DNA from 2 places in the Stenotrophomonas sp. DR822 genome. Region 1 is predicted to be linked to the other one. Evidence: predicted binding sites of a transcription regulator. Region 1 holds the regulator's gene; the other holds the start of a gene.
The links. The regulator FliA, encoded in region 1, starts transcription of late flagellar genes. The targets are predictions, from matches to a motif close to TAAAGTTTNNCNNNCNNNGGCCGATAA.
Positions count from the first base shown of each region.

Region 2: the regulator FliA is predicted to act here: its motif matches at 3,835-3,861, upstream of K5K93_RS14825 (methyl-accepting chemotaxis protein).

Region 1 is NZ_CP081826.1:627,635-642,211, reverse strand. It holds gene K5K93_RS02980 (methyl-accepting chemotaxis protein) at 1-1,546, opposite strand, end outside; gene K5K93_RS02975 (chemotaxis protein CheA) at 1,932-3,911, opposite strand; gene K5K93_RS02970 (response regulator) at 3,957-4,322, opposite strand; gene K5K93_RS02965 (STAS domain-containing protein) at 4,319-4,627, opposite strand; gene K5K93_RS02960 (chemotaxis protein CheW) at 4,722-6,086, opposite strand; gene K5K93_RS02955 (ParA family protein) at 6,083-6,865, opposite strand; partial or broken gene motD (flagellar motor protein MotD) at 7,017-7,883, opposite strand; gene K5K93_RS02945 (flagellar motor protein) at 7,885-8,625, opposite strand; gene K5K93_RS02940 (chemotaxis protein CheA) at 8,772-10,598, opposite strand; gene K5K93_RS02935 (protein phosphatase CheZ) at 10,601-11,206, opposite strand; gene cheY (chemotaxis response regulator CheY) at 11,206-11,598, opposite strand; gene K5K93_RS02925 (RNA polymerase sigma factor FliA) at 11,618-12,361, opposite strand; gene K5K93_RS02920 (P-loop NTPase) at 12,358-13,245, opposite strand; gene flhF (flagellar biosynthesis protein FlhF) at 13,232-14,577, opposite strand, start outside.
Region 2 is NZ_CP081826.1:3,228,087-3,242,663, forward strand. It holds gene K5K93_RS14800 (GIY-YIG nuclease family protein) at 1-437, shown strand, start outside; gene K5K93_RS14805 (LysR substrate-binding domain-containing protein) at 681-1,583, shown strand; gene K5K93_RS14810 (transporter substrate-binding domain-containing protein) at 1,620-2,336, opposite strand; gene K5K93_RS14815 (VOC family protein) at 2,450-2,821, shown strand; gene K5K93_RS14820 (arylamine N-acetyltransferase) at 2,854-3,687, opposite strand; gene K5K93_RS14825 (methyl-accepting chemotaxis protein) at 3,890-6,427, shown strand; gene K5K93_RS14830 (sulfite reductase flavoprotein subunit alpha) at 6,514-9,039, opposite strand; gene K5K93_RS14835 (TlpA disulfide reductase family protein) at 9,731-10,291, opposite strand; gene K5K93_RS14840 (protein-disulfide reductase DsbD domain-containing protein) at 10,288-12,678, opposite strand; gene cutA (divalent-cation tolerance protein CutA) at 12,675-13,013, opposite strand; gene K5K93_RS14850 (endonuclease) at 13,082-14,577, opposite strand, start outside.

The sequences.
Region 1 (14,577 bases):
AGGCCACGCCGTGCGCGCCGATGGCGAGCTGGTTGGCCTGGCGGGCGTGCTCGGCATTCTGGCGCACGGTGGAGGTCAGTTCCTCCATCGAGGCGGCGGTTTCTTCCAGATTGGCGGCCTGCTGTTCGGTACGGCGCGACAGGTCACTGTTGCCCGAGGCGATTTCGCCCGAGGCCAGGGTGATGCTCGAGGTGCTGGCCTGGATCTGGCTGACGATCTGGGTCAACTGTGCGACGGTGGTGTTGGCATCGTCACGCATGCGGGCGAACACGCCGTGGAACTGGCCGTCCATGCGTGCGGTCAGGTCGCCCGCGGCGATGGACTGCAGCAGCTGCGAGAGCTGGCCAAGATTGCCGTCGGCGACCTCCATCATGCTGTTGAGCTGCTCGATCATCAAGCGGAAATCGTGATTGAAGCGCTGCGCATCGCCGCGCTGGCTGAAGTCGCCGGCGGCGGCGGCCGATGCCAGCTGCTGGATCTGCGTGTTGATGGCCAGCAGGCTAGCCTTGGCAGCATCCATCGATTCGTGCAGGATCGCGCGGCTGCCCGGCAACCGGCGCGCATCGGGGGCGAGGTTGCCGGTGGCGTACTGGTTGAGCACATCGATGGCATCACGGATCGCATCGAGGTGTTCGAAGATCACCGTGTTGATGCCGCCGGCGAGCTGGCCATAGACACCCGGGAAGTCTTCCGGAATGCGGTGGCTGATATCGGGACCGGCATGCATCTGTGCCATCAGCTGGGTCTGCTCGGAGAAGCGACGCAGCATCGCGGTCATCTCCGCGGTGGCCGCCAGCATGCGACCCGCCTCATCCTTGCCGGTGGCCTGGGTAGTGACGCTGAGATCGCCGCGGGCGACGGCCTGGATGGCCTGCACGGCCTTGCCCAGCGGGCCGACCACGGCGCGCGAGATGACCACGGCCAGGGTGGCGGCAACCACGACCAGCAGCACGATGGCGGCGATGATGGCCAGCATGCTGTTGCGGTGGGTCGCATTGGCGGCGTCGATCTTGCCCTGCATGAGCGAGCTGCTGTAAGCGCCCAGTGTCTTGAGGTCCTCGAAGGCCTTGCGGCGCAGCGGGCGCGACTGTTCGTCGGAGATCTGCCGGGCCAATTCGCCATCACCGGCGGTGGCCGCTTCGCGCAGCTTGGTGTTGGCTGCGAAGTAGCCATCGATGTCGGCCTGCACGGACTGGTACAGCGCACGCTCCTTGGCCCCGGCCGGCAGGGCGGCGTAGGCGGCCAGCTGCTGGCGCACCACCGTGGCGGTGTCGTTCATGCGCTTGTTGTAGTCGGCCACCTTCTCCGGCTGGTCCAGCATGCTGATCTGGGCCAGTTCGTAGGTACGGAACTCACCGAGCTGCGAGCGCACTTCGCCGAGGTACTGCACCGACGGAATATCGTTGGAGGCCATCGCGCTGAGCTGCGCGTTGGCTTCGGACAGGCGGACCAGGGCGAACGCACCCAGCACGACGGTCATCAGGGTGGTCAGGGTGAATCCCACAGCCAGCTTGCGGGCGATGGGCAGATCGTGGAACCACTTCATGCAGGGTGCTCCAGGGTGGGCAGAATACCGGCGGCGGCGCCGCGGGCAAAAGGTCGTTGCAGGAGGGAACGGTGGTGCCGGGTGAAGGATCGGTGACTGCCGTCAACCCGAGATAGCGGCGCAGCTGCGCCGTACTTTATGGACCGATGTCACATTCGCTGGCGTAGGGGAAACCAACGGAAAGCAAGCAGTGGCGGGGCTTTCGCAGTAACGGCGTGGTTTCAGGCGAAACCATGCGCTCGATCAGGTTCACGACGCAGGACGACGGAGTTCACAGTTGTGGGCGCCGCCGCGTTGCGCGTGGGTACGAATGCTGCCGGCGCCCGCGCGCAAACGAAAACCGCCGCCCCGGAGGGCGGCGGTCAGGTACAACGTGTAGCGCAGATCAGGCGGCCTGCGGCACCCGCAGCGAGCGCACCAGGCCGCCGATGTCGACGATCAGGGCGACGCGACCATCGCCGAGGATGGTGGCACCGGAAACCCCACCGATACGGCGGTAGTTGTTCTCGATGTTCTTCACCACGACCTGCTGCTGGCCGACCAGTTCGTCCACTTCCAGCGCGATCTTCTGGCCATCGCCTTCAACCACCACCACCAGCGATTCACTGCCGGGTGCGCGCTGGCCATAGCCGTAGTACTCGCTCAGCGACAGGATCGGCAGGTATTCGCCACGCACGCGCAGCACGCGGCCTTCGCCGGCCATGCTGCGGATGTCGTCGGGCTGCGGCTGCAGTGCTTCAAGCACGTAGGCCAGCGGCAGGATCAGGGTTTCGCCGGCCACCGCCACGGTCATGCCGTCGAGGATGGCCAGGGTCAACGGCAGCCGGATCAGCGTACGCGTGCCGGTGCCGAGGCCACTTTCAATCTGCACCTCGCCACCGAGCGCCTGGATGTTGCGGCGGACCACGTCCATGCCCACGCCACGACCGGACAGATCGGTGACCGCATCGGCGGTGGAGAAGCCGGGCTGGAAGATCAGGTCCCAGACCTGCGAGTCGGTGGGGTTGTCCGGTACGGCCAGGCCGCGTTCCTGCGCCTTGGCCAGGATCTTCTCGCGGTTCAGGCCGCGGCCATCGTCGCTGACTTCGATGACGATGTGGCCGCCCTGGTGCGAGGCCGCCAGGGTGATCGTGCCGGTCTCGTCCTTGCCAGCATCGCGACGCACGTCGGGCATTTCCAGGCCGTGGTCGATGGAGTTGCGGACCAGATGCACCAGCGGATCGGCAATCTTCTCGATCAGGCCCTTGTCCAGCTCGGTGCCTTCGCCGATGGTGCGCAGGCGGACGTGCTTGCCCAGGCGGCCGGACAGGTCGCGGACCAGGCGCGGGAAGCGGCGGAACACTGCGTCGACCGGCAGCATGCGCACGCCGATCACGGCCTCCTGCAGGTCGCGGGTATTGCGTTCAAGCAGGTCCAGGCCGGCGAACAGGCTCTCGGCATGCACAGGGTCCAGTGCGTGCGAGACCTGCTTGAGCATGGCCTGGGTGATGACCAGCTCACCGACCAGGTTGATCAGTGCATCGACCTTGTCGACGCTGACACGGATGGAGGTTTCTGCTTCCTGGCTGGCGCCGGTACTGGCCGTCGGTGCGGCAGCGGCGGGCGCAGGGGCAGCGACCGGCGCGGCGGCCGGTGCCTGGGTGGCCAGGCTTGGCGGTGCGGCCGGACGGATGTCCAGTTCGCAGTCGTCCAGCACCCAGGCGAAGGTATCTTCGATCTTGCTGCGCGGCACCTTGCCGACCAGGCCCAGGTCCCACGCCAGGTGGGCTTCAAGCGGGTCGAGCTGGGCGAAGCCGGGCAGGCGATCCATGCGCGCGGCCACCTGCAGCGAACCCAGGTGTTCCAGTTCGCGGATGATGCGCAACGGGTCGTTGCCACTCATGAACAGTGACGGTGCCGGGGTGAAGCCGATCTGCCAGGCTTCCGGCGTGTCGTCCACCTTGCTGGCGGCAGCGGGTGCAGCGGCGGCGGGCGCCTGTCCGGACAGCACCGCTTCCAGGCGCGCCTTCACCGCAGCAACCGCTGCAGGATCGGCGGGCTGGCCGTGCTCGGCCTCGCGCAACAGGGCGCGCAGTACGTCCACCGACGACAGCATCGCATCGACGGCGTTGCCTTCCAGTGCGCGCTTGCCGGCCCGCAGCTCATCGAGCAGCGTCTCCAGCACGTGGGTCAGCCCGGCGATGGCATCGAAGCCGAACGTGCCTGCGCCACCCTTGATGGAGTGGGCGGCACGGAACACCGAGTTGATGATCTCCGGGTCCTGTTGTCCCGATTCCAGGGCCAGCAGGCCAGCCTCCATGGCGTCGAGGCCTTCGCGGCTCTCCTCGAAGAAGGTGGCGTGGAAGCGTTGCAGGTCCATGCTCATGGCAGTGGCGATCCGGAAGCGAAGAGGGGGAGCAGTGCGGGGCGATCAGCCCAGCACTTTCTGCACGGTGGCGACCAGCTGTTCGGGATTGAACGGCTTGACCAGCCAGCCGGTGGCACCGGCGGCCTTGCCTTCGGACTTCTTGTCCGCTGCCGACTCGGTGGTCAGCATCAGCATCGGCGTGAACTTGTAGTCCGGCAGCTGGCGCAGTTCGCGGATCAGCGCGATGCCGTCCATGTTCGGCATGTTGACGTCGGTGACCACCGCATTGAAGCGCTGGCCTTTGGCACGTCCGAGCGCGACCGCGCCGTCTTCAGCTTCTTCGACGGCAAAACCGGCCGAGGTGAGGGCGAAGGAAACCATCTGGCGCATCGACGCCGAATCGTCCACCACCAAGATACGTGCGCTCATGCAGCGTTCTCCACAGATTTCAGGTTGTCATGGGGTACGTCCAGGCCCAGGGCCTGGGTGACGCCCAACAGGCGTGCAGCGTCACGGAAGGTTGCAGTGCAACCGTGGAAGCCGGTGCCCAGGCCTGCCTCGCGGCGGGCCTGCACGAAGGCGCACAGCACCTGCACGCTGGCGGTGTGGATGCGGCCGACCTGGCTTGCATCCAGGGTCAGCTCGCCTGCTTCCGCCACCAAGGGCGAAAGGCGGTTCTTGAGCTCGGTGCTGCTCTCGATGCCGAGATCCTCACCCAGTTCGACAGTGCTCATCGTTGCTCCGGACAAACGGTTCCAGCATTCATAACGGCACCGTGGGGCGGTTCTTTAGGGGTATCGGCGCTGCGCGCCGATTCAGAGCACGGATTCACCCCAGCAGCTGCGTGGCGTCGAGCAGGATCATCGGCCGCTGGCTGATGCGGGCCACGCCACGGAACAGTTCATTGGAGATCTGGCAGATGCGGGCGGTATCGGGTGGCTCGATCTGCGAGTCGGTCAGGTTGGCGACGTCCTCCACGGCCGACACACGCAGGCCCAGGGTCTCGCCGTTCTCTTCAAGCACGACAATGCGGGTCTGCGCGTCATCCTCGGCGGAGGCCGCACCCAGGTGCAGGCCGAGATCCATCACCGGCACCACCTGGCCACGCAGGTTCATGATGCCGAGCATTTCCGGGGCAGTGCCGCGCAGTGGCAGCAACGGCACCGGCAGCACCACTTCCTGCACCTTCAGCAGTTCCAGCGCGTAGGCCTGGGTGCCACAGCGCAGGCGCAGCCAACGCGACGTGCGTTCGCCGGCGCGGCGGTTCTGCGGATGCGGGCTGCTGGCGGGCTGATGCGCCTGGGCCTGCAGCTCCTGCCAGGAACCGGGGCGGTTGCTGGAGGGGGTGTCCACCGCAAGCCGTGGTGGCGGTGCGACGGCGGCGCGGGTCATCGATGGCATCGGTGCTGGTGCGGGACGCGCGGCGGCCTTGGCAACGGCCGGCGCAGCGATGTCAGCAACCACCTCGCCGTCGGCGGCGGCTTCGAAGGCGGCCTGCAATCCGGGGCTGTCGGTGTGCGCCAGGCTGTTGGCGGCGTCGGTTTCGTAGATCACTTCGTCCGGCAGGTCATCCCAGGTGGGTTCCGGCGCGGGCGGTGCGACAGCGGCAGTGGCCACGGGCGCGGTTTCATGGACAACCTCGGCCGGCAGATCGTCCCAGGTGGGCTCGCGGTCGGCGTCGGCGGCAGGTGCGGCAGCAGCGTCGAAGGCGGCTTCCAGCGTCGCATCATCGTTGGCCGGAGCGGCTGCGACGGTGTCGGTTTCGTAGATCACTTCTGCCGGCAGATCGTCCCAGGTCGGCTCGCGCCCGGTATCGGTCGCGGGCGTGGCAACGGCGGCGAAGGCAGCTTCGAGCGAAGCATCGTCGCTGGCCGGGGCCACTGCGACGGCGTCGGTTTCGTAGATGGCCTCGGCCGGCAGATCGTCCCAGGTCGGCTCGCGTTCGGCGTCGGCCGCAGGCGTGGCGGCCGCGTCGAAGGCGGCTTCCAGCGCCGCATCATCGTTGGCCGGGACGGCTGCGACGGCGTCGGTTTCGTAGATCACTTCCGCCGGCAGATCGTCCCAGGTCGGCTCGCGCTCGCCGTCGGCCGCTGCGCTCGTCGGGCGTGGCGCGGCATCAGCGGCGACCGGTGCGGCGGCAATGTCGCCTAGCAGCTCGTCCAGATAGTCGTCCAGCATGCCGGTGGTGTTCATGCTGCCTGCTCCAGGGCACGTGCGTCCTCACCGAGGATCCAGTTCAACGCGCGTCGATAGGCCGCCAGGCCGCGTCCCGGGTAGTCCTCGCCGATGCTCGGCAGGGTCAGGCCGGCCGCGTTGCTGATGCGGGTGTCGATCGGAATCGCGTCTTCCCAGACGCGGCTTGCGTGGCGGTCCTGCATGGCGCGCAGCGATTCATTGCCGGTGCGGGTGCGGCGGTCGAACAGGGTGGGCAGGATCGAGATCGGCAGCGGCCGGCGGCGCGAACGCTCGACCATCTCGCCGGTGCGGACCATGCCATCCAGGCCGTGCAGGGCCAACGGCTCGGCCTGGGTGGGAATGATCAGGCGATCGGCCGCGGCCAGCGCATTGATCATCAGCAGGCCCAGGGTCGGTGCGCAGTCCAGCAGGATGTAGTCGTGCTGGCCCTGGTGGCGGGCGAGCGCGTTCTGCAGGGCCAGGCCGAGGCCGGGCTGGTTGGCGCTGCGTCGTTCCAGCGTGGCCAGCGAGGCCTGCGCGCACACGTAATCGAGTCCACCGATGTTGCTGGCATGGCTGAGCGTGGACAGCTCGCCCGGCGGTGCGCCGAACAGTTCCAGCACGCCGGCCGGTGCCGGCTCGATCGGCACGCCGAAGGCGCGGGTCAGCGAGGCATGCGGATCGAGATCGATCAGCAGTACGCGGTGGCCGAGCGCGGCCAGGCCGCGACCGAGGGCGAGGGTGGTGGTGGTCTTGCCGACTCCGCCCTTCTGGTTGGCGACTGCCCAGATGCGCATCGGATTACTCCTTCATTGCCGGGGGAACGGCGGCGCCGACACGGCTGCCAGCCGGCACCGGTGGCAACTGCACCGGTGCGATGGGGGAAGTGGGGGTGGTGGCCGGTGCTGCGGCGGCCTGTTCGCTGGCGCCGCGGGCAGTGCCGGTGGCGGCATTCAGGCGTTCGCCGAGCGGGTCCACCGAATGACTGGTGTCGGCCAGGATGATGACCATCACCCGCCGGTTGCGATTGCGGCCCTGTGCGCTGTCGTTGTCTTCGCGGGGGCGGAACTGGCCGTAGCCGACCATCGCCAGCCGCGACGGCTGCAGCCCCTGGTCGGCAAACAGATGCACCACGCTGGCCGCGCGCCCGGCCGACAGTTCCCAGTTGGACGGGAAGGTGGCAGTGGCAATCGGCACGTTGTCGGTGTGGCCTTCCACGCGCACGCTGTTGGGCACGTCGCGCAGCACACCGGCCAGGCTGGCCAGGGTGTCCCGCGCATGCACGTCCAGCGCCGCCGAGCCGGTCGGGAACAGGATGTCGCTGTTGATCTCCACTTCGATCCACAGTTCGGTGCGGCGCACGCTGATCATGCCGCGGTCGATCAGTGGCGCCAGCGCGGCGGTCAGGCGGTCGGCGATGCTGTTGAGCTGGCGCTCGGCACGCGCGATCTGTTCCTGGTTGTGCACCGACACCGGCATGCGCATCTGCGAGGCCATCGCCGGCAGCAGGGTGGGGTCGTGCGAGGGCGCGGGAGCGGACGGCCCGATCTTGGTGCCGGACTTGATCACCGACGGGCTGTCCCAGCCGCCGCCCTGCACCTGCTTGTTGCCCACCTGCACCGGATTGATGGTGCGCGGCGCACCACCGAAGGCATCCGTGAGGGCGTCGGCCATGATCCGGTACTTGCCCTCGTTGACCGAGGAGATCGCGTACATGACCACGAAGAAGGCGAGCAGCAGCGTCATCAGGTCGGCATAGGGGATGGCCCATGCCTCGTGATTGGCGTGCTCTTCGTGGTGCTTGCTGCGGGCCATGTCAGTGCAGGAAGCCGGAGAGGTTGGTTTCGATGTTGCGCGGGTTCTCGCCCTGGGCAATCGAGATCAGGCCTTCGATGACCATTTCGCGGTCGCGGCTGGAATGGGCGATCACGCCCTTCAGCTTGGCGGCGATGGGCAGGAACAGCAGGTTGGCCGAGGCGATGCCGTAGATGGTGGCAGTGAACGCGGCGGCGATGCCGTGGCCGAGCTTGCTCGGGTCGGCGAGGTTCTTCATTACCGCGATCAGGCCGAGCACGGCGCCGATGATGCCCAGCGTGGGCGCATAGATGCCCATGCTTTCAAACACCTTGGCGGCGGCCTGGTCCTGGTGCTCCTGGCTGCCCAGTTCGATCTCCAGCATGTGCCGGATCGACTCGGGTTCAACGCCGTCCACCAGCAGCTGCAGGCCCTTGCGCAGGAACGGGTCCTGCTGCGCTTCCACCTGCGATTCCAGGCCGAGCAGGCCCTGGCGGCGGGCGATGTTGCTCCATTCCACGATCTGCTGGATGAGTTCACGACGGTCGCTGTGCGGCGGCCGCACGACCCAGCGCACGATCTTGAAGGCGTGCTTGAACACCGCTGGCGAGGTGTGCAGCAGGATGGCGGCGATGGTGCCGACGATGACGATCACGAACGCCGCAGGCGACCACAACGACGCCAGGCCGGCGCCCTTGAGGATGCTGCCACCGACCAGCGAGGCCAGGGCGAGGAAAAGTCCAATGAGGCTGAGTCTATCCATGGGTCCGGTATCGGCTTGTATGAATGGGACTTGAGACACCGGGAGGTCGTGTACAGACGGTAGTCACAGTTTTCGGGTCGGCGGGCATGGCCCGTCGCTACCCTGCGGGGCCGTTTCCGGTAGCGCCGGGCCATGCCCGGCGGGCTTCAGCGCAGCCCATCCACGTCCAGGATCAGGGCCATGCGACCATCGCCGATCAAGGTTGCACCGGCATAACCGCGCAGGCCGCGCAGGGCCCTGGGCAGTGGCTTGATGACCACTTCCTCACGGCCGCGCACCTGGTCCACCACCAGCCCGAAGCGTGCTTCACCGGCCTGCAGCACGACGATCGTCAGCAGGGGCGAGGCGGCCGGCGTCACATCCAGCCATTGCCGCAGGTCCACCAGCGGCAGCGTGTGCGAGCGACGGTCAAGCACGGCGCGACCGTCGAACCAGCCCAGCGAGGTGCGCGGCGCATGCAGCACTTCCATCACACGGGCCAGCGGCAGCGCGTAGACGTCTTCGCCGGCCTGCACCAGCAGGGTCGGCAGGATCGCCAGGGTCAGCGGTACGCGGATCATGAAGCGGCTGCCGCGGCCCAGTTCCGACTGGATCTGGATCTGCCCGCTCAGTTCGCGGATGCGTGACTGCACCACGTCCATGCCGACGCCGCGGCCGGAAATGTCGGTGACCTGCTGCTTGGTCGAGAACCCCGGCAGGAACACCAGGTGCAGGCATTCCTCGCTGCTCAGGCGGGCGGCGGCTTCCGGATCGATCAGGCCCTTCTCGCGCGCCTTGGCGCGCAGTTTTTCCGGATCGATGCCGGCACCGTCGTCCTGCACTTCGATGCTGACGTAGTCGCCTTCCTGCTGTGCCGACAGGCGCACGTGGCCCATCCGCGGCTTGCCCTGCGCTTCGCGCAGGTCAGGCATTTCCACGCCATGGTCGATGGCGTTGCGGACCAGGTGCACCAGCGGGTCGGCCAGCGCTTCGACCAGGTTGCGGTCGAGCTCGGTTTCGGCGCCGATCAGTTCCAGGTCCACTTCCTTCTTCAGCGAACGCGCAACGTCGCGCGCCACCTTCGGGAAGCGCGAGAACACCTTGCCGACCGGCTGCATGCGGGTGCGCATCACCGCCGACTGCAGGCGTGCGGTGGCGATATCCAGCGTGGACACGGCGCGGTCCAGTTCTTCGTCGCGCAGGCGCGTGCGCAGCGTCTTCAACCGGTTTCGTGACAGCACCAGTTCGCCGATCAGGTTGACGATGGCGTCCAGGCGCTTGGTGTCCACGCGCACGGTGTGTTCGGCTTCGGCGACAGGCTTGTTGGGTGCGGGCTTGGCAGCGGGCGGGGCCGGCGAGGGCGCCGGTCGCGGTGCCGGTGCCGCAACAGCCGCTGCGGTGGTGTTGCTGCCCGGGGCGGCGCCGCCGTGCAGCTGGTCGAGCAATGCCTCGAACTCGTCCTCGCTGATCATGTCGTCGGCCTTCTTCGCCGCCGCCACGGTTGTCGGCGCCTTGCCGCCATGCAGCTGGTCGAGCAGGGCCTCGAATTCGTCGTCGGTGATCAGGTCGCCGCCGCCCGCACCCGGCGTCGCGGCCGCAGGCGCGGCAGCGCCGCCGCCATGCACGTCGAACTGGGCGACCAGTTCGGGCGGGGCAAAGCCCGGCTCGGTGCCCGAAGACACCGCGTCAAGCATCGATTGCAGGTAATCCAGTGACTGCTGGGCGGCATCGAAGTGATGCGCCTGCAGGACGGCCTGGCCGGCGCGTGCGGCGCCCAGCGCTTCCTCGGCGGCGTGGCACAGCTCGACCATTGCGGTGATGCCGAGGAAACCTGCGCCGCCCTTCAGCGTGTGGTAGCCGCGGAACACCGCGTTGAGCTGTTCATTGTCCTGCGGTGCCTGTTCCAGCGACACCAGCTGTTCGCCGAGGCGATCCAGGATCTCCTGGGCCTCGATGATGAAATCGGCAGTGATGTCGTCGGCTACTGCGCCCATGGTTACAGCCCCAGATCCGACAACAGGTCGTCGGCGTCGTTCTGCGAGACCGCATGGCGGTCCAGTCCCTTCAGTGCCGGCCCAGCCAGTTCCGGATCGGTGCGATGCTGTTCCGGCGGCAGGCCGAGCGCGCCGAAGCCTTCGTGCACGCGGCGGACGATGCCCACCACGCGACGGATGATCTGCCCGGTCAGGTCCTGGTAGCTCTGGGTCAGGGCGATCTCGGTGAGGTTGTGGCGGATGCGGTCGAGCTGTACGTCCTGGCCCGGCTGCAGGCCGTCGGCGCGCAGCTGTTCGGTCAGGCTGCGGCACTCTTCGGCCAGGTCCAGGGTGCGGTGGGTGGCCTGTTCGGTCATCGCCACCACGTGGTCCAGGCGCGCGCAGGCATCGTCCAGCTCGCCGGCTTCATCGGGCACGGTCGGCAGTTCGCCCAGCGCCTGGCCCAGCTCGCGGGCGAGCCGCGAAAGGCCGCTCATCATCGGCTGGGTGCGCAGCGCGACCAGGCCGTCGATGCGCTGGCGCCACGCCGCCTCGTCGCCGGATTCCAGTGCATCCAGTGCTTCCTGCAGGCGCAGGGCGAGGGCGCTCTTGTCGACCGTGGTATCCATCAAGCGCTGGCCGCCAGGCGTTCGAAGATCTTGCCGAGCTTCTCTTCCAGCGTCTGTGCGGTGAAGGGCTTGATGATGTAACCGTTCACGCCGTTCTGCGCCGCTTCGATGATCTGCTCGCGCTTGGCTTCGGCAGTCACCATCAGCACCGGCAGGGTCTTCAGCTTGGCATCGGCACGGATGGCCTTGAGCAGTTCGATGCCGGTCATCACCGGCATGTTCCAGTCGGTGACCACGAAGTCGAACGGCTGGCTCTGCAGCAGCGACAGCGCGGCATGCCCGTCCTCGGCTTCGGCGGTATTGGTGAAGCCCAGATCGCCCAGCAGGTTCTTGACGATACGACGCATGGTCGAGAAATCGTCGACGATCAGGATGCGCATGTTCTTGTTCAAAGCAGAGTTCCTTTGTTGATCAGCTCTCGAGGCCGGCGTCGGCCGCCTCGAAAATCTTCAGTCGGCCACGCAGGCGCAGGACCGCCTGGCCGTGGATCTGGCAGACCCGCGACTCGCTCACGCCGAGCACTGCGCCGATCTCTTTCAGGTTCAGTTCCTGCTCGTAGTAGAGCGACAGCACCAGCTGTTCGCGCTCGGGCAGGTGGCCGATGGCATTGCCCAGCTCGCGGCCGAATTCACCGCGCTCCAACACCTGCTGCGGGGTCGGGCCGCCCTGGGCGACGGTGTCCAGCTCGCCCTGGTCTTCAATGCGCGACTCCAGGCTCAGTACCTGGCCGCGCGAGGCGTCCTCCATCAGGCGCAGGTACTCGGGCAGCGGCATCTCCATCGCGGCGGCCACTTCGGTGGCACTGGCGGCGCGGCCGGTGCTCTGCTCCAGGCGGCGGATGGTGGCCGCAGCGTCACGCGCACGGCGGTGTACCGAACGCGGTACCCAGTCGCCACGTCGGATTTCATCGATCATCGAGCCGCGGATGCGGATCGAGGCGTAGGTCTCGAACGAGGCACCCTGGTCGGCGTCGTAGCTGCGCGAGGCTTCGATCAGGCCCATCATGCCGGCCTGGATCAGGTCGTCCACCTCAACGCTGGCCGGCAGGCGTGCGGCCAGATGGTGGGCGATGCGCCGCACCAGGTCCGAGTGCTGGGCGATGACCTCGTTGGCCGCCGTGCGCTGGACCTCTCTGTACTGGGCGGCGCCTTTCATGCGGCCACCCCGCGCTGCTTGATGATGCGTTCGAGGAAGAACTCGACGCCCCCGCGCGGCTCGGTCGGTGCCTGCCAGCGGGCGGTGCGGCGGGCGATCTCGGTGATCGCCAGTGCCGACGGGCTGGACGGATAGGCCTTCACCACCGGCTGCTGGCGCTGCACCGACAGGCGCAGCCAGTCGTCCTGCGGCACGCAGCCGAGGTAGTTCAGCGAGACATCGGCGAGGAATTTCTCGCAGACGCGGGTCAGCTTCTCGTACAGCACGCGGCCTTCGTTGGGGTCGCGCACCATGTTGGCCACCACCTGGATGCGGTCCACGCCACGTTCGCGTGACAGCACCTTGATCAGCGCATAGGCGTCGGTGATCGAGGCCGGTTCATCACAGACCACCACCACGGTGTCCTGCGCGGCCTGGCAGAAGGTCAGCACGCCGTCGGTGATGCCGGCGGCGGTGTCCACCACCATGATGTCCAGCTCGCGCTCCAGTTCGGAGAACACGTTGACCAGGCCGACATGCTCGGCCGGGGCCAGCTCGGCCATGTGCCGGCGGCCGGACGCGGCCGGTACCACCAGCACGCCGTTCGGGCCTTCGATGATCACGTCATCCAGGCTGCAGCGGCCAGCGACCAGGTCGGCCAAGGTGTTGGTGGGGCTCAGGCCCAGGATCACGTCGATGTTGGCCAGGCCCAGGTCGGCGTCCAGCAACAGGGTGCGTTTGCCCATTCCCGCAAGCGCCACGGCCAGGTTGGCCGATACGTTGGTCTTGCCGACGCCGCCCTTGCCGCCGGTCACGGCAATCGTGCGCACAGGGCCCAGCGGCTCGCTGCGGGTCGCCGTCAGCGGGAAGGTGGTGGTCAGCTTGGCGTACTCACGCGACGGCATGGTTCAACTCCGGGTTGCAGGGCATATCGGCCGCGCGGCGCAAATCTTCAAGGCGAAGTACAAGATTGGCTGCACTGGCCCGGTGCAGGTCGTCCGGGACGTCCTGGCCATCGGTCACCCAGGTGATCGGCAGCTTGTGGTCCACCGCCACCGACAGGGCGTTGCCGAAGCGGCCGGTCTCGTCCAGCTTGCTCAGCACCAGGCCCTGCAGGTTGGCCGCGCCGAAGCGGCGGACCACCTCGTCCATGTCGCCGAAGCTGGTGTTGGCCGGCAGTACCAGCAGGGTGCGGACCTGGCGGGCGGCGCGCAGCCACTGCAGCTGGGCGGCCAGCGCACGGTCGCGCGGGCCCAGGCCAGCGGTGTCGATCAGCACCAGCTTGTAGTCCTTCAGGCGTTCCAGCAGCTGGTCCAGGTCGGTACCGCTGTTGGCCTCGTGCACGGCGATGCCGAGCTGGCGGCCGTAGCCGTACAGCTGTTCGCGGGCGCCGATGCGCATCGTATCGGTGGTGACCAGGGCGACGTCGCGGGCGGCATGGGCTTCGGCGAAGCGCGAGGCCAGCTTGGCGATGGTGGTGGTCTTGCCGGCGCCGGTCGGGCCGACCAGGGCGATCACGCCGCCCTCCTCCATCGGATCGACCGGGGCGATCGGCAGCTTGCGCGAGATAAGCCCCAGCATCAGGCCGCGGCCGCGATGCGCTTCGGTTTCCAGCGGGATCTGCATGGCCACGTCGCGGGCGATGCCGGCATCGAAGCCGTACTCGTCCATCAGGTCCAGTGCCGTAGCGCGCACCGGACTACCGCGCAGGCGCTCGTCGGTGAAGCGGTTCATCTCGCGCTCGATCACCTGGCGCATGCCGGCCACTTCCTGGCGCAGGTGGCGGATCTCGGCGTCATCGGCGACCAGGGTCAGCGCGGGTGCTGGCGCCAGCGCCGGCATCGGTGCCGGTGCAGCCTCGGTCGGCTGCACGGCAACCGGCGCGCGTGAGGCTTCGTCTTCGGGGGCCGTGGTGGCCTGCAGTGCAACCGGCAACGGCGGCGGCGTCACTGCCGGCATCTGCGCGCTGTCTTCCAGCGGCGGGTCGATCTGGAAGCGGGCGCGGTTCACCGGCGCGGCTGCCGCAGGCGAGGGCGCCACGATGGCGTCGGCAAACGGGGCGAAGATCTGTTCCGGCAGCGTCGCTTCATTGACGGCGGCACGCGCCAGGGTGGAGGCGAAGCCGGTGCTGCCACGCGTCGGCACGATCTCGTCGGCGCTGTCCAGGGTGCGGCCGGTAGCGCCGACGGCGGCGCGGGCCAGAGCGGCGACGGCCGAGGTGGTGGCGGCCACCGGCT
Region 2 (14,577 bases), 1.9 Mb from region 1:
ATCGGCGCTGGTTCGAGTTCTTCGATCTGGAAGCAGGCGCGCTGGTCGAGGCGGAATCAGAGCGGGATGCGCGTGACCTGGAACTGCAGTTGCGCCGGCCCTTCAAGCTGCATCGTGCACCGGCACCGATGACGGTGCAGGACAAGGCCGGTGGGCACACCGAATGGGTGCGCGGGGCCAACGCTGCATTGGCCCAAGCTGTGCAAGCGCTGGCGCAGCAGGGCTATCACACCTATCCGCTGCGGCTGTGGCTGCGGGCTGCGATGGTCCAGCGCCTGGACCGGCTGCATGACTGGGCTGCAGTGCAGGTGCCGGAAGAGGAAAGCCTGCGTTCGCCCGTCGGCGTGGCCGCACTGCGCGCCGCCATCGATGCGTATCGCGCGCTCGCTATCGATCCGCATCCGTGGTTGCCCGAGCACCTGCAGCGCGGGTGGTGACACTGCCCGGGGCGGCCGGGGGGTTGCCCGGACGGGGTGCCCGGCGTGCATCGGGCGCTGCGGGAACGGGACTGGCCAGGCGCTGGGCCAGGGCAACGTTGGTCACATGACCCTGCAGGAACAACAGACCGCTGAAGATGTTCATGATCGTGTCTCCACTTGAGTGGAATGCACGATACGGGCAGCATGGCGGTGCAAAAAGCGACATTTCCGCAAGGTCGACTTGAGAGGAATTCAAAGCTTATGTCCCGCCCGCCGCTACATGCCCTGCAGGGCTTCGTCGCTGCCGCACGCCTGGGCAACCTGTCCCGCGCCGCCGCGTCGATGAACCTGACGGTCAGTGCGCTCAGCCATCAGATGCGCCAGCTCGAGGAACGCCTGGGCCAGCCGCTGCTGATACGGCAGGCACGCGGTGTGGCCTTGACCCTGGAAGGGCAGCGCCTGCTGGATCAGATCGGCCCACACCTGGATGCGATCAACGAAGCCTTCCAGCCCTACGCCGCTCGACCGGAGCATGTGCTCACCCTCAGCGCCGTGCCGTCGATGGCCAGCGCCTGGCTGGTGCCACGCCTGGGCAACTTCGTGGCGGCGCATCCGCAGATCGAAATCAATCTGCAGTCGAGCGAGCGGCTGATCGACTTCGACCGGCAGCTGCAGTTCGATGCAGCGCTGCGGCTGGGCAGCGGACAATGGCCGGGGCTGGTGGTGGAACCGTTGTTCGACGAATGGCTGCTGCCCATGGCCAGCCCGGCACTGATCGAGCGCATGGGCGGCATCGGCCACCTACCGTTGGCACAGTGGCCGCTGCTGGGAGACCCCGACGGCGCGTGGGGCGCATGGTTCGCGCTGACCGGGCAGCGCCCGCCGGCGCGGTACGTGGCGGTGCTGGATGATTCCGAAGCCCACCATCGCGCCGCACTGGACGGCGTCGGTGTTGCCCTGGGACGGGTGACGCGGGCGCGGCTGCTGCTGGATTCCGGCCAGTTGGTTGCGTTGTCGGACCGGCGCCTGAAAACCGCATGGCCGCATTGGCTGGTGTATCCGCAGCGCTCGGTGCGGCACCGTGGTTTCCTGGCCTTCCGCGAATGGTTGCACGCCCAGGCGGCCGAGCATGTGCGGCACATGCAGGCCGCAGACGCGGGGTAGTGTCACCCGGGCAGGCGCGACGCCATGAAGTGAGCGTCACCGCAACAGCGTGACTGCCTGCCCGGCACGCGCGAAGGCCTCGCCCAGCAGCGGCCCGGCCTTGATCGCCTGCACTTCCGCGAACAGCGCCTGCAACGCCGCTGCGGGCCGTACGATGGGCGCGGCAACCGCTTGCTGGATGACGGTGAAGCGATCGGCCAGCACGCGATGGCCGCGATGTGCCTGCGCCCAGGCCAGCAGGGGCTGGCGTACGCCGGCCGCTGCATCCAGCCGCTGCTGGCCGAACAGGGTGATGGCCGCGGCCGAGGTGTCGGCACGTTCAATCGTCGCGTGCCGCAGCTCACGGCTGAGGAACAGATCGTAGGCGGCGCCGCGTCCCACCGCGATGCGCAGCCCGTTGCGATCAAGGTCTGCAACCCGTTGTGCTGGACTGTCATCGCGCACCAGATAGGTGCCTTCGATCTCCACGTACGGCGCGCTGAAGGCAATGCGGTCGGCACGTGCCGGGTCCACCGCCAGGAAGGCCAGATCCCATGCATCGTCGCTGGCCGCTGCAACCACCGATGCGGCCGCGTCGTGGCAACTGAAGCGTGCCTGCACACCCAGCCGCTGTGCCAGCGCGGTGGCCAGCTCCACCGACGGCCCACGTGGTGAATTGGCGTCGCCCTGGGCCAGCACCGGGTTGCCCAGGTTGATGGCAACGCGCAGGAAGCCCAACGGGGCCAGGGCATGACGGTGATCGGCCAGGGACATGGGCGCTTCCAGTACGGTGGCAGGCTGTCCAGCATGCCAGTCGGGGCCGTATCGTGCCGTGCACAGGGCGGCGATGCTGCCTTTCATCCACCTGCACGCCGAGCACCATCACCATGAATCCCATTCTGCATGTTGAAGTTCCGGTCGCCGATCTCGAACGCGCCGTGATGTTCTACGAGCACTGGCTGCAGGTGCGCATCGAAGCGCCGATCGACCTGCATGACTGTCGGATGGCCTACCTGTCGTTCAACGACGACGCCGCAGGTGCCAGCATGGCGCTGGTACACGGCGCCGACTACGTGCCGTCGGAGCAGGGCCCGCGCATCTACCTGGGCGTGGACGATCTGGATCGGAGCCTGCAGCGTGCCCTGCAGGCCGGCGCGGTGCTGTGCTTTGGCCCGGCCGTGGCCGGTGGCTGGCGGGTGGCCGAGATCCGCGACAGCGAGGGCAACCGGATTGCCTTGCAGGCACCCGTCAACCCATAGCGGCAAGGACGGCAGCCGAACATGGCGCGGCGCTACACGGACGTGGCCCGTGATCGCTGCAGCCAATCGGCGATGGCCGGATCCAACCGCGGATCGTCGGGGAGGCGCATGCCGAAGCCCCGCTGCAGCACCTCGCGCACATCCTGCACATCACGCAGCGGGCGCTTGGCCGGCGCCTGGCCCGGGCGGTATTCGGTGTAGTTGCCGCTGCCGATGGTGCGTCGCCAATCCGGCCCGGTCAGTGATGCACGCAGCTGGCCGGGAAAGCTCGACTGCGGATGCGTGCACACGTACCAGTTGCCTACCTCGTTGTCGATCGGCGCCGGTGGCTGCAGGTCGAAGCGGTACAGCGCCCGCCAGTCATCCCCCGCCTCGGCGGCGAGCATGAAGTCGCCATCATCCAGCGTCCGCACTCGGTAACGCTCGTGCGGTGTGTCCTGCACTGCGGTCTCGTGCAGGCGCAGCGGTACGGTCGGGGTCAGGCTGCCGAAGCCGGTATCGACCAGCCAATCCTCTTCCTGCAGACGCACCCGCAGGAGCAGATGCGTACGCGCAGTCAGCTCGCCATCGGTGGCCGACAGCAGCACCCGTGCGCTCAGTGGCTGCGCATCGAAGCCCAAGGCCTGCAGCAGGGCCAGGAACGCGCCATTGAGTTCAAAGCAGTAACCGCCGCGCTGCGCGTGCAGCAGCTTGTGCTGGACGCTGTCCAGGTCGATCGCCACCGCGTCGCGCAGCAGGCTGGTCAGGGTCTCGAACGGCAGCAGGGCGTTGTGGCGCTGCTGCAGCAGGGTCAGCCCGGCCAGGGTGAGCGGGGGCGGGGCATCCAGCTGCAGGCGCTGCAGGTAGCGGGGGACGTCGATGGGCATGGCAGGCATCACGGGCAGGGGCCTCCACTGTGATACCGCAACCGGGGTTGAGGTCAAGCGCATCCCGCCGGTGTCATCCCCCGGTCGTCTGCGGCCGGTACAACAGCGACAACTGCCCGCCGCTCGTGGCAGGAATCAATCCGGGGCTAAAGTTCTGCTGCAACCAGTCGATACAGGTGCGTCCTTCCGCCTGGAGTCTGTCATGCCGGCCGTCGTTCCCCACCTTCGGTCCCTGCGTAGCCGCGTTGCCGGGTTGCGTTCGCGTTTCCCTGGCCTGCTGCGCTGGTTGCAGCCCCATCGGCTGAGCGTCGCCGACAAGCTCAAGGCGACCCTGCTGGTCTGCAGCCTTGGCCTGGTGGCCATTGCCGCCGTCCATGCCTGGACCAGCCATGCGAGCAAGCAGGCGGCGCGCGATCAGGCCAGCTACCAGCAGGGCAGTGACCGCGTCGCTTCGCTGGCAGCGCGGGTGGCCGAGGCCCGGCGCCTGCAGACCCAGTATGCGCGAAGTTTCGACGATGCCGACCGCAGCCAGTTGCTGGCCACGCAACGGATGTTGAAGCAGGATCTGCAGGCGTTGCGTGCAATGCCGATGGATGCGGGTCGGCGCAAGGTGCTGCAGGCGATGACTGAAGCCGTCGACGCATTCTCACAGGGCATCGCCGCGTTGTTCGAGCGGGTGGATGAGATGGGACGCGGCGACGCAGGCCTGGCCGCGCAGCTGCAGCAGTCCGCCGACGCACTGCAGTCACAGGTGGACGCGCTGGAGCGCCCTGCGCTTTCCCTGCATGTGCAGCGGATGCGGCGCCAGGAAGCGCTGCTGCTGCTCGATGGCGATTCCACCCACGCCGATCGTGCCAGCGAAGAAAAGCTGCCCTTCGATCTGGCATTGGCGGGCCTGCCAGCCGAGGTGCAAGAGCACGTGCGCACGGGCATGGAGGCCTACCAGGCCGCGCTGCTGGGCTATACCGCCGCGCGTGTCGGCCTGGATGTGGAAGCACAGTCGCTGCTCGAGACGGCGGCAGCCGTGGGCCCGGCACTGGCCGCATTCCAGCAGGCACAGACTGCGGCACTGGCCCAGGCGCAGCTTCGTCAGCAGTCGGGCGCACGGATGGCCAGCGTGCTGTTCGTGGCCACCCTGCTGCTGGTGGCCGGTGTGCTGATCACCAGCCTGGTGCTGGTCGTCCGCGCGGTGCGTCGGCCGATCCAGGACACCCTGCGTTTCGCTGGCGATATCGCCGATGATCGGCTCGACACCACGCTGCGCGTGCACAACGCCAACGATGAGATCGGCCAGCTTGCGCAGTGCCTGGTCGACATGCAGCAACGCCTGCGTGCGCGGATCGAAACCGAGCGCGCGGTTGCGCGCGGCAACACGCGCGTGCGGCAAGCGCTGGACAGCGCGCAGACCGGCTTGATGGTGGTCGACGCGGAAGGGCAGGTGGCCTACGCCAATCCAGCGCTGCTGAAGCTGCTGGATCGTCCTGCAGAGTCGTTGCTTGGCAGCGACGCGGTCCGCCTGCACCCGGTACTGGCGGGGCTGATTGGTGTCCGTCAGCGCGAAGAGCGCGAGATCGGCCACGCCGGCACCCGCTACCAGCTGATCGCCAACGCCATCGTCGAGGACGACCACTTCCTCGGCGTGGCAGTGGAATGGCGCAGCCGCGCGCTGGAGACACTGCTGGAAACCGAAGTGGCGGCACTGGTCGACGCGGCGGCGCATGGCGAGCTGCAGGGACGCATCGTGCTTGAGGGCAAGCAGGGCTTCGTGCGCACGCTGTCGACCAGCATCAATCGCCTGCTGTCCACCTTCGAGGCCAACCTCGGTGATCTGCAGGCGCTGCTGGCCGCACTGGCACGCGGCGACCTGAGCGTGCGCCTGGAGGGCGACCTGCAGGGCGTGTTCGCCCGCATGCGTGACGATGCCAACGCCACTGTCGCGCAGCTGGGCCACATCGTCACCCGCATCCAGCAGGCCACCGTCCGCCTGGATGTGGGGGTGGGTGAAATCGTTGCCGGCCATCACGATCTTTCCCAGCGCACGGAACAGCAGGCCGCCAACCTGGAAGAAACCGCTGCATCGATGCATGAACTGACCGATACCGTCGGCCGCAACGCCGATGCGACGGAGCGCGCCGATGGACTGGTACGTGAGGCCGCCCGGGTTGCCGAGCGCGGCGGCACTGCGGTCGGCCAGGTGGTGGCCACCATGCAGGGCATCAGTGCGGCGTCGCGGCGCATCGGTGACATCATCCAGCTGATCGATGGCATCGCCTTCCAGACCAATATCCTGGCCCTCAACGCGGCAGTGGAGGCCGCGCGTGCAGGCGAGCAGGGCCGAAGTTTCGCGGTGGTGGCGGCCGAAGTGCGCTTGCTGGCCCAGCGCAGTGCCGATGCGGCCAAGCAGATCAAGGGTTTGATCGAGGATTCGATGACGCGGGTCGACCAGGGCAGTGCGCAGGCCAAGCAGGCGGGTACGACGATGGACGAGATCGTCAGCAGCGTGCAGCAGTTGGCCGGCCTGCTGGCCGGTATCCGCAGTGCCTCGCACGAACAGCATGCGGGCATTGCCCAGGTAAACCAGACCGTCGTACAGATGGAGGCCAGCACGCAGCGCAATGCGAGCCTGGTGGAAGAAGCCGGCGCGTCGACTGCGCAGATGCAGACCCAGGTGCGCGCGCTGGCCGAAGCGGTGGCCGCGTTCCGGCTGCAGCCCGAGCGCCGGGCACGGGCTGCAGCGTGATGGCCTGATCGCCTTCGCCGGGCGTGGCCCGGCGCTACCGTTGAAACCCATGAAGGGTAGCGCCGGGCCATGCCCGGCGAACGGATTCAATACACGTCGCGCCGGTAGCGCCCATTCTCCAGCAGCAGCTCCACCCTTTCATCGCCCAGTGCCTCGCGCAGCACCTGGTCCACGCCGTCGGCCATGCCGTGCAGCGATCCACACACATGGATCACTGCACCTCGTGCCAACCACGCCTGCAGTTCATCGGTCGCAGCCCGCAGTCGGTGCTGTACGTAGCTGCCATCGTCCACATCACGCGAATAGGCCTGATCCAAGCGCAGCAGATGCCCGTCAGCCTGCCACCGGATGATCTCGTCGGCGAACAGGAAATCGTGCGCGCGCTGACGCTCGCCGAACAGCAGCCAGTGGCCGTGCTCGCCCTGGTGCGCGGCTTCGCGCAGCAGGCTGCGCAGGCCGGCGATGCCCGTGCCGTTGCCGATCAGCACCATCGGCGCACCCGGCTGCCGATGGAAGCCGGGGTTGCGATGCACGCGGGCGGCTATCGCACCGTCCATCGGCGCATGCAGGCCCAGCCAGCCCGAGCCCAGGCCGGCGCGGCCCGCTGCGTCGCGGACCAGCCGCACCACCAGCTCCACTTCGCCATCGGCGGCGCATGAGGCGATGGAGTACTCACGCCCAGGCAGTGACGGCAGGCCCGACAACCACAGGCCTGCATCCTGCACCGGCAACGCACGGCCGGGTTCGGGCAGCACGCGTTCGCTGGCCAGTTCCAGCAGGGTCTTGGCAACGCCATCGATCAGCTGTGGCTGTTGGGGATCCAGGCCATGCGCGCGCAGTACCGCGCTTGCGTGCATCGGGTCGTGGCGGGGCGCGATGTGCAGGATGTCGCCGGCCCGCCAGTCGACATCGGCCGGTGGTGCCAGGCGGATCTTCCAGATCTGGCCGCCGACGCTGCCGGGGTTGAGCAGGGTGCGGCCGAGCAGGCGCCAGTCGTGCATCACCGTGGCGGCCGGCAACACGCTGTCGTCGGTGTCGATGCCAGTGAGTCCGGTCAGCTGCAGCTGCCATTGGCGCAGCGCCTTTACCGAAGCGGCATCAACGTCGATGCGGGCGAACAAGGCTTTCGCGCCCGAGCGCGTCAACCAGTCGTCGATCTGGATGCCGAACCCGCAGAACTGCGCGTACTGGTGATCACCCAGCGCGAGCATGCCGTAGCGCAGCCCGGAAAGATCCGGAAGCTGTGCCAGCAACTGGCGCGCGCTGCGCCGTGCGTTGTCCGGTGGTTCGCCATCACCGAAGGTGCTGAGCACGAACAGCGCTTGTGTGGAGGCCTGCAGCTGCGTGGCAGCTACGCGCGCAAGCGGCAGTACCTGCACTCCATGGCCGGCGGCCTGCAGCTGTGCCGCCGCACGCCAGGCCAACTGTTCGGCCAGGCCGCTCTGGCTGGCATGCACCACCAGCCACGGCGTGCCCGCGGCATGGGGTGCTGCTGCCGGCACGCTCTGCCGCAGCACGCGGGCGGCACGCTGGCCGCGGCGGCGGTCCAGGTACAACAGCCAGCCGGTAACGAAGAACAGGCACATGCCCAGGCTGCTGAGCATCACCACGATGCGCCCGGGCATGCCGAAGAAGCTGCCCGAGTGCAGGGCGAACATGCTGGTGGTGAGCTGGCCGCCGGCACCCTGGCGCGCGTAGGGGCGCGCGTCGAGGACCGCGCCGGTGGCCGGGTCGAGCTGCAGCAGGTCATGTGCGCGGTCGTGATGGCCGCCCCGTTGTGCGGGATCCGCCGACATCACCCGTACGTTGAGCTCTTGACCGGGCTTCTCCGGCAGGCGCAGGTCGATGAAGCCTTGGCGCACTCCGGGCAGTGCGTACAGCGTGGCTTCGACCTTGTGCAGATCCAGGGGCAGATCCGTGGCGACCTTGTGCTTGGCTGGGGGCGCGACACCCAGCAGCTGGGTCAGCCCGTTGCGATACCAGTCGAACGACCACCACAACCCGGTCAGTGCGCTCATCAGGTAGATCAGCAGCACCCAGGTGCCGATCACCGAATGCAGGCTCCACAGGAAGCCCCGGCCCTTGCGCGCCCATTCCACCGCCAGCCAGCTGCGCCAGTGCCACCAGCGGCGTGGCCAGCGCAGGTACAGCCCGGACAGGGTGAAGAACAACAGCGCGATGGCACAGCTGCCGGTGATCCACGAGCCGCGTTCGCCGGCGACCATGTGGCGGTGCAGGTCCTCGACGAAATCGAAGAAGGCCTGTCCGCGCAGCGCGCTGAAGCGCTCGCCGCTGTAGGGGTCGAAATAGACCCAGTGGTCCTTGCCGCCGGCAAAGCGTGCCACCGATGGCCGCTGGCCGCTGGCATCCACCCGCAGGCGCTGCAGCGGCCGCTCGCTGCCTGCCTGCAGCAACGGCACCAGCTCGCTCAGGGCGAGCGGCTGCTGGTTGTCGGCATGATGCTCGGCGATCTCGGCGAAGCCGGGATTGGCGGCGCGCAGCAGTTCATCCTCGAACGACAGGACTGCACCACTCAGGCCCATCACGGCCAGGATGGCGCCCGCGCTGATGCCCAGCAGCCAGTGCAGTTGGAACAGGACGTTCTTGAACATCGGGATCGAGGGCCGTCGAGGCTGCCGCCCGCATCCTGCGCAACAGCAAATGAGAATTAATCTCGTAATTCTCCGGGTCGCAGGCCGCTGCGGTCAAGGAGGGCTTGCCGGCAGGGCTGCGCCCTGCACCCGCCGTAGTGCCGGCCGCTGGCCGGCAACCTCAATAGCAACATCAACATCAACAGCAACAGCCGAAGCTGGTTTCCTGAGGGTAGGCGGGGTGGGTCCGGTTGCGGGGGACGCTGCAAGTACGTCCATGTAAGCTCGGTCGCCGCATCCATGCGGCTCACGCCCCCGCAACCGGACCCACCCCGCCTTCGACAGATTTCCGCGATCTGTCGGGAAGGCATGGCCTGCTCTTGGTGGGTGTCGACCTTGGTCGACAGGTAGATCCACGCCGTGCGTGGATGTTCTTCGTTCAATTGTCGAAATATTCGATTCGATGGAAATCCATCCACGCATGGCGTGGATCTACCACATACCGGGAACCTGTCGAAGGCGGGGCGGTGTCGGATTGCGGGGCATCCGCGCCATGGATGGCGCGGCTGAGCCTACAGGGACGTACTTGCGGCGTCCCCGCAGTCCGACACCGCCCCGCCATCCCACGCAATGCCGCTTTGGCCGTTGCTTCGGCTGTTGCTGTTGCTGTTGCCTGAAAGCATCTGCAGGTGCAGGGCGCAGCCCTGCCGGCCTACTTCGCCCAGCCTTCGATTTCGCCGTGCGCGAACGGTCCGAGCTTGGCCTTCACCATCCGTCCCTGCGCGTCGAACAGCACGCTGTAGGGCAGCAGGCCCTGCGCGTTGCCCAACTGCACGCTGGCATCGCGTGGGCCGGGGGTATCGAGCACGATGGGATAGTCCACCGGCACCCGCTTCAGGAAATCGCGCACGCCGTCCGGCGTATCCAGTGCCAGGCCCAACACCTGCACGCCGTGTGCGCCCTGGCCCTCGGCAAAGCGGGCCAGTTCGGGCATCTCTTCCACGCAGGGGCCGCACCAGCTGGCCCACACATTGACCAGCAATGGGTGGCCCTTGAAGCGTTCGCGGATATCCAGCGCGTGACCTTCAGCATCGGCAAGCACCAGCGCCGGCAGCGGATCACCGGGCCGCAGCATCGGCAGCGCCGGCGGCGATACCGCAACAGGCGCTGCAGCTTCCGTCGCCGGCTCCGGCGCCAGCCGGTTGCCGGCCCATAGGCCAAGACCGGCAGCCAGCACTGCTGTCCACAGCAGCCCTGGCCGTTGCCACTTCATCGCGCGGTGCGCAGCAGCGCTTCTTCCACCAGCGCCTGCGTCAGCAGGGTCGGCAGCACCGTCGGCGGGGCGCCGGGGCCGTACACCACGTACAGCGGCACGCCCACGGCCTTGTGCTCATCCAGGAACGCGGTGATCTGCGGGTCGACATTGGTGTAGTCGCCACGCATGTACACCGCGTTGGTGCGCTTGAGCAGTTCCTTGAACTCCGGGCGCGACAGCACCGCGCGTTCGTTGGCCTTGCAGCTCACGCACCAGTCGGCGGTCATGTTGACGAACACCACGCGGTTGTCGGCGCGCAGGCGGTCCAGCATCTGCGGCGAATAATCCACCACGTTCTCGCTGCTCGCCTGCGCGGCACGCGCCGGCGGTGCCAGCTGGGTCACGCCCCATACCGGTACCAGCGCGGCGATCACCAGCAGCACGCCCAGCAGCCCGGCCGCGCGCTGGCTGCGCCAGCGGCTGCGCTCGAACAGCCACAGGCCACCGGTAAGCAGCAGCAGGCCACCCAGCGCCAGCGCCATGCCATCCACGCCGCGCTGCTTGCCCAGCACCCACAGCAGCCACAACGCGGCGGCGTACATCGGGAAGGCCAGCACGTGCTTGAGGGTTTCCATCCACGGCCCCGGCTTGGGCAGGCGACGGGCCAGCGCCGGCACGAAGCCGATCAGCAGGAACGGCAGGGCCAGGCCCAGGCCGAGGAACAGGAACACCAGCATCGCCGCTACCGGCGGTGCAACGAAGGCATAGGCCACCGCCGGGCCGAAGAACGGCCCCACGCACGCACTGCCGACCACGCAGGCCAGCACGCCGGTGAAGAAATCGCCGGCCGGGCCACTGCGTCGCGCCAGCGACTGGCCGAAGTTGCCGATGCCGCCGCCCATGGTGAACACGCCGGACAGGCTCAGGCCCACCGCGAACATGATGTAGGCCAACGCCGCGACCACGCCGGGATGCTGCAGCTGGAAACCGATGCCGACCGCATTGCCAAGCATGCGCAGGCCGACCATCAATGCGCCGATCACCGCAAAGGCAACCAGCACGCCCAGCGTGTACCACATGGCATGGCTGCGGGCGCGCTCGGCGCTTTCACCGCTCTGCGCCAGGCTCAGCACTTTCAGCGACAGGATCGGCAGCACGCAGGGCATCAGGTTCAGCACCAGGCCACCGCCCAGTGCCAGCAGCAGTACCCACAGCAGCGAGCTGTCGGTCTTCGGTACGCGGCTCGGAGCCTTGGTACGCAGTGCATTGTCCTGCTGCGCGTCGGCGGCGAAGGCATCGCGCGAGCCGCTGCTGGCGTCGGCAGTACCGGCGTTGGCCGGCGCGTCGTTGGGCACGGTGGGAAGCAGGCGCAGCGGTGTACCGTTTGCACCCTCGCGGGTGCCGGCAGCGGGCGAACCCGGCTGCGAGCGGATCACGTCGTCGCGTGCGGCAGGTGCATCGCCGCTGGCGCTGGCCTTGCCGGCGGGGATCGACAGCTTCACCCGGCGCGTCATCGGCGGGTAGCAGATGCCATCGGTCTGGCAACCCTGGAAGGTCACCACCAGCGTGCTGTCGACCGCTTCGGCGCGGCTGCGGCGCAGCGGCACCGGCACTTCCACCTGGTTGAAATAGACCGCCACGTCACCGAAGTGCTCGTCGCGATGCGACTGCGCCGCCGGCCAGCGCGGCTTGTCGGCCAGCACCCCGGCGCTGCCTTCCAGCTTCAGCGAGGTGCGGTCGCGATACAGGTAATAGCCTGGTGCCGGGCTGAAGCGCAGCAGCAGGGTATTGCCATCGCTGGCGATGGCATCGAAGCCGAACGCCTGTTCCGAGGGCAGCGGCAATGCCTGGCTGTTGCTGGTGCCCGGCAACCGCAGGCCACCGCCACCGCCGGCGCCCGCCAGTGGGTTGTTGAACGCACTGGCGCCGGTGGCGCGTGCGATCGGCAGCGTGGCCGCCGCACCGCCTGCACCAGGCAGGGTCACCTGCACCACGCGCTTCTGCGGCGGGTAGCACACACCGGCATCGGCGCAGCCCTGGTAACGCACTTCCAGGCTGATGGTGCCGGCGGCATCGGTGGGCGCGCCGGGCAGGGTGGCCTGCAGGCGCTCGCGGTAGGTCTCCACCTCACCGAAAAAATCGTCGTGGTGCTTCTTGCCTGCGGGCATCTGCAGCGCGGCGGCGTTGAACGCCGGATCGGCCTTCACCGTGGTGCGGTGGCGATACAGGTAATAGCCGGGGGCGATCTTGAACTGCAGTTGGATCTGGCCACGCTCAGGCGCGCTGGCGGTCAGCGCGAACGCCTGGTCCACCGGCAGCAGATCCTTCTCATCCAGCGCGAAGGCCGGCAATGAAAGCCACAACAGAGCGCACAAGGCGGCGCCACGCGCAAACAGAGTCTTCAATCAGTGTCCTCCCGGGTCTGTGCCCGGATCCAGTCCAGATACGCCGGCAGGCCGGCCCGGGTTTCGACCGCGATGCACTCCGGGAGTTCATACGGATGCAGTTCGACGATCCGGGCGATGGCTTCATCGACACGGCTTGCGGTGGTCTTCACCAGCAGCTGCAGCTCGGTGTCGGTGGTGACCTCACCCTGCCAGCGGTAGGTCGACTGTGCGCCGTCCAGGCGGGTCACGCAGGCAGCCAGGTGCTCGGCGACCAGCGCGTGCGCGATGCGCTCGGCACTGGCCCGGTCCGGGCAGGTGGTCAACAGCAGCAGGACGGGATCGACGGTCGACATGACCGTCGAGTATAGAGCCGTCGCCGGGGCAGGGCCCGGCGACGGCAGTGGACCGCAGCGTTGCGCGGTCAGTTGGCCAGCTGGCAGGTGGCCGGCTTGGCCGAGGTGAACAGGCCCGGGGTGGCCCACTCGGGGTGGTCGATGAACGGGTTGCGGTTGCCCTGGAACGAGTAGATCACGTCATTACGTGCCTGCTCGGCGGCATCCGGCGGATCGGACAGGTGCCAGTCGATCAGGGTCGACAGCAGGCCCATGTAGGCCGGCGAGCTGCTGGTCTTGACGATCTTGCTGCGGTCGTCGGTCAGTTCCAGGTCCGGTTCGGACTGGCCGGTGGCCGCATCCTTGCCACCTTCATAGCGGATGGCCATGTACATCACCGCCCGTGCCATGTCGCCCTTGCGATGGCCCCACACCTCGAAGGTTCCGGCGTTGCCATCCGGTGTGCGTACCCAGTTCGAATTGCCCGGGTAACCACCGCTGCCACCGCCGTGGCCGTTGTTGGCTTCGGTGGCACGCTCGCCGCAGTTGGCATCGCACTTGCCGAACGGCTTGTTGCCGCGGTCGGCATTCCACTGTGCGTCGGTCAGGTACAGCATGTGGGTATCGGTGTAGGGCGCGTACGGCAGGCCCTTGTCGCCGGTGGTGCTGGCAAAGCCCAGCGAGTTCGGCCAGGTGTGCTCGCGGTTGTACTTCAGGCCGCTGCCACTGCCTGCACGGTCGGTCACCTTGGCGAAGCTGTGGTTGCGGTAGGCATCGAGGATCCGGCCGCTGTTGTTCGGATCTTCGTCGGCGATCTCCAGGATGGTCCAGGTGCTGGTGCCCGAGCCACTGTACGGGTACGCGGTGTGGCCCTTGATGGTGGCGTGCAGCGAGCAGCGCAGCTGGCTGGGGCTGCTGGTGTTGACCTTCGAGTAGTAACCGGCCGGTCCGCCGGGATTGCCCGGGTCCGGATTGCCGGTGGTGGTGGCCACGGTGAAGGCGATGCGGCTGTCGGTCGCCGGGCGGGCACCCTGCGCATCGGTGATGCGTGCGGCACGGATGTCGAAGCGGCAGGCTTCACCGGCGACCAGCGCGGTGTTGGTCGACAGCTTCACGCTCTTGCCGCTGGCCGGCCAGGTCAGCGGCACGCTGCCCGAAGTGCCGCAGGTCAGTGCGAAGGCGCCGCTGGCGAGGTTGACCGTCTCGCTGAACACCACTTCCAGGTCGGCGGCGGCAGGGAAGGTGCTGCTGCCCTGTGCGGGCGTGGTGGTGGACACCGACGGCGGCGTGTTCGGTCCCGGGGTGCCGCCGCCGCTGAAGGTCTGGTTGTTGTTGCAGCTGCCGAAGGTCTGCCTGGCCGATTCGGCCCAGGTGAAGTGCGCGTACTGGCTGCCGCTGCCGGTCAGCTGCAGCGAGGTGCCCGCTGCGGTGCTGTTGGTTTCGGCAACCGGAATGTTCTGGCTGGTCATGCCGGCGGCGGGGCCACCGGAAGCGGTGATCGCGCCCTCGTAGCTGAGGAACTGGACCACCTTGCCGCTGGCGTCGACCAGGGCGATGCCGTCGTTGGCACCGTTCTGCAGGCCGT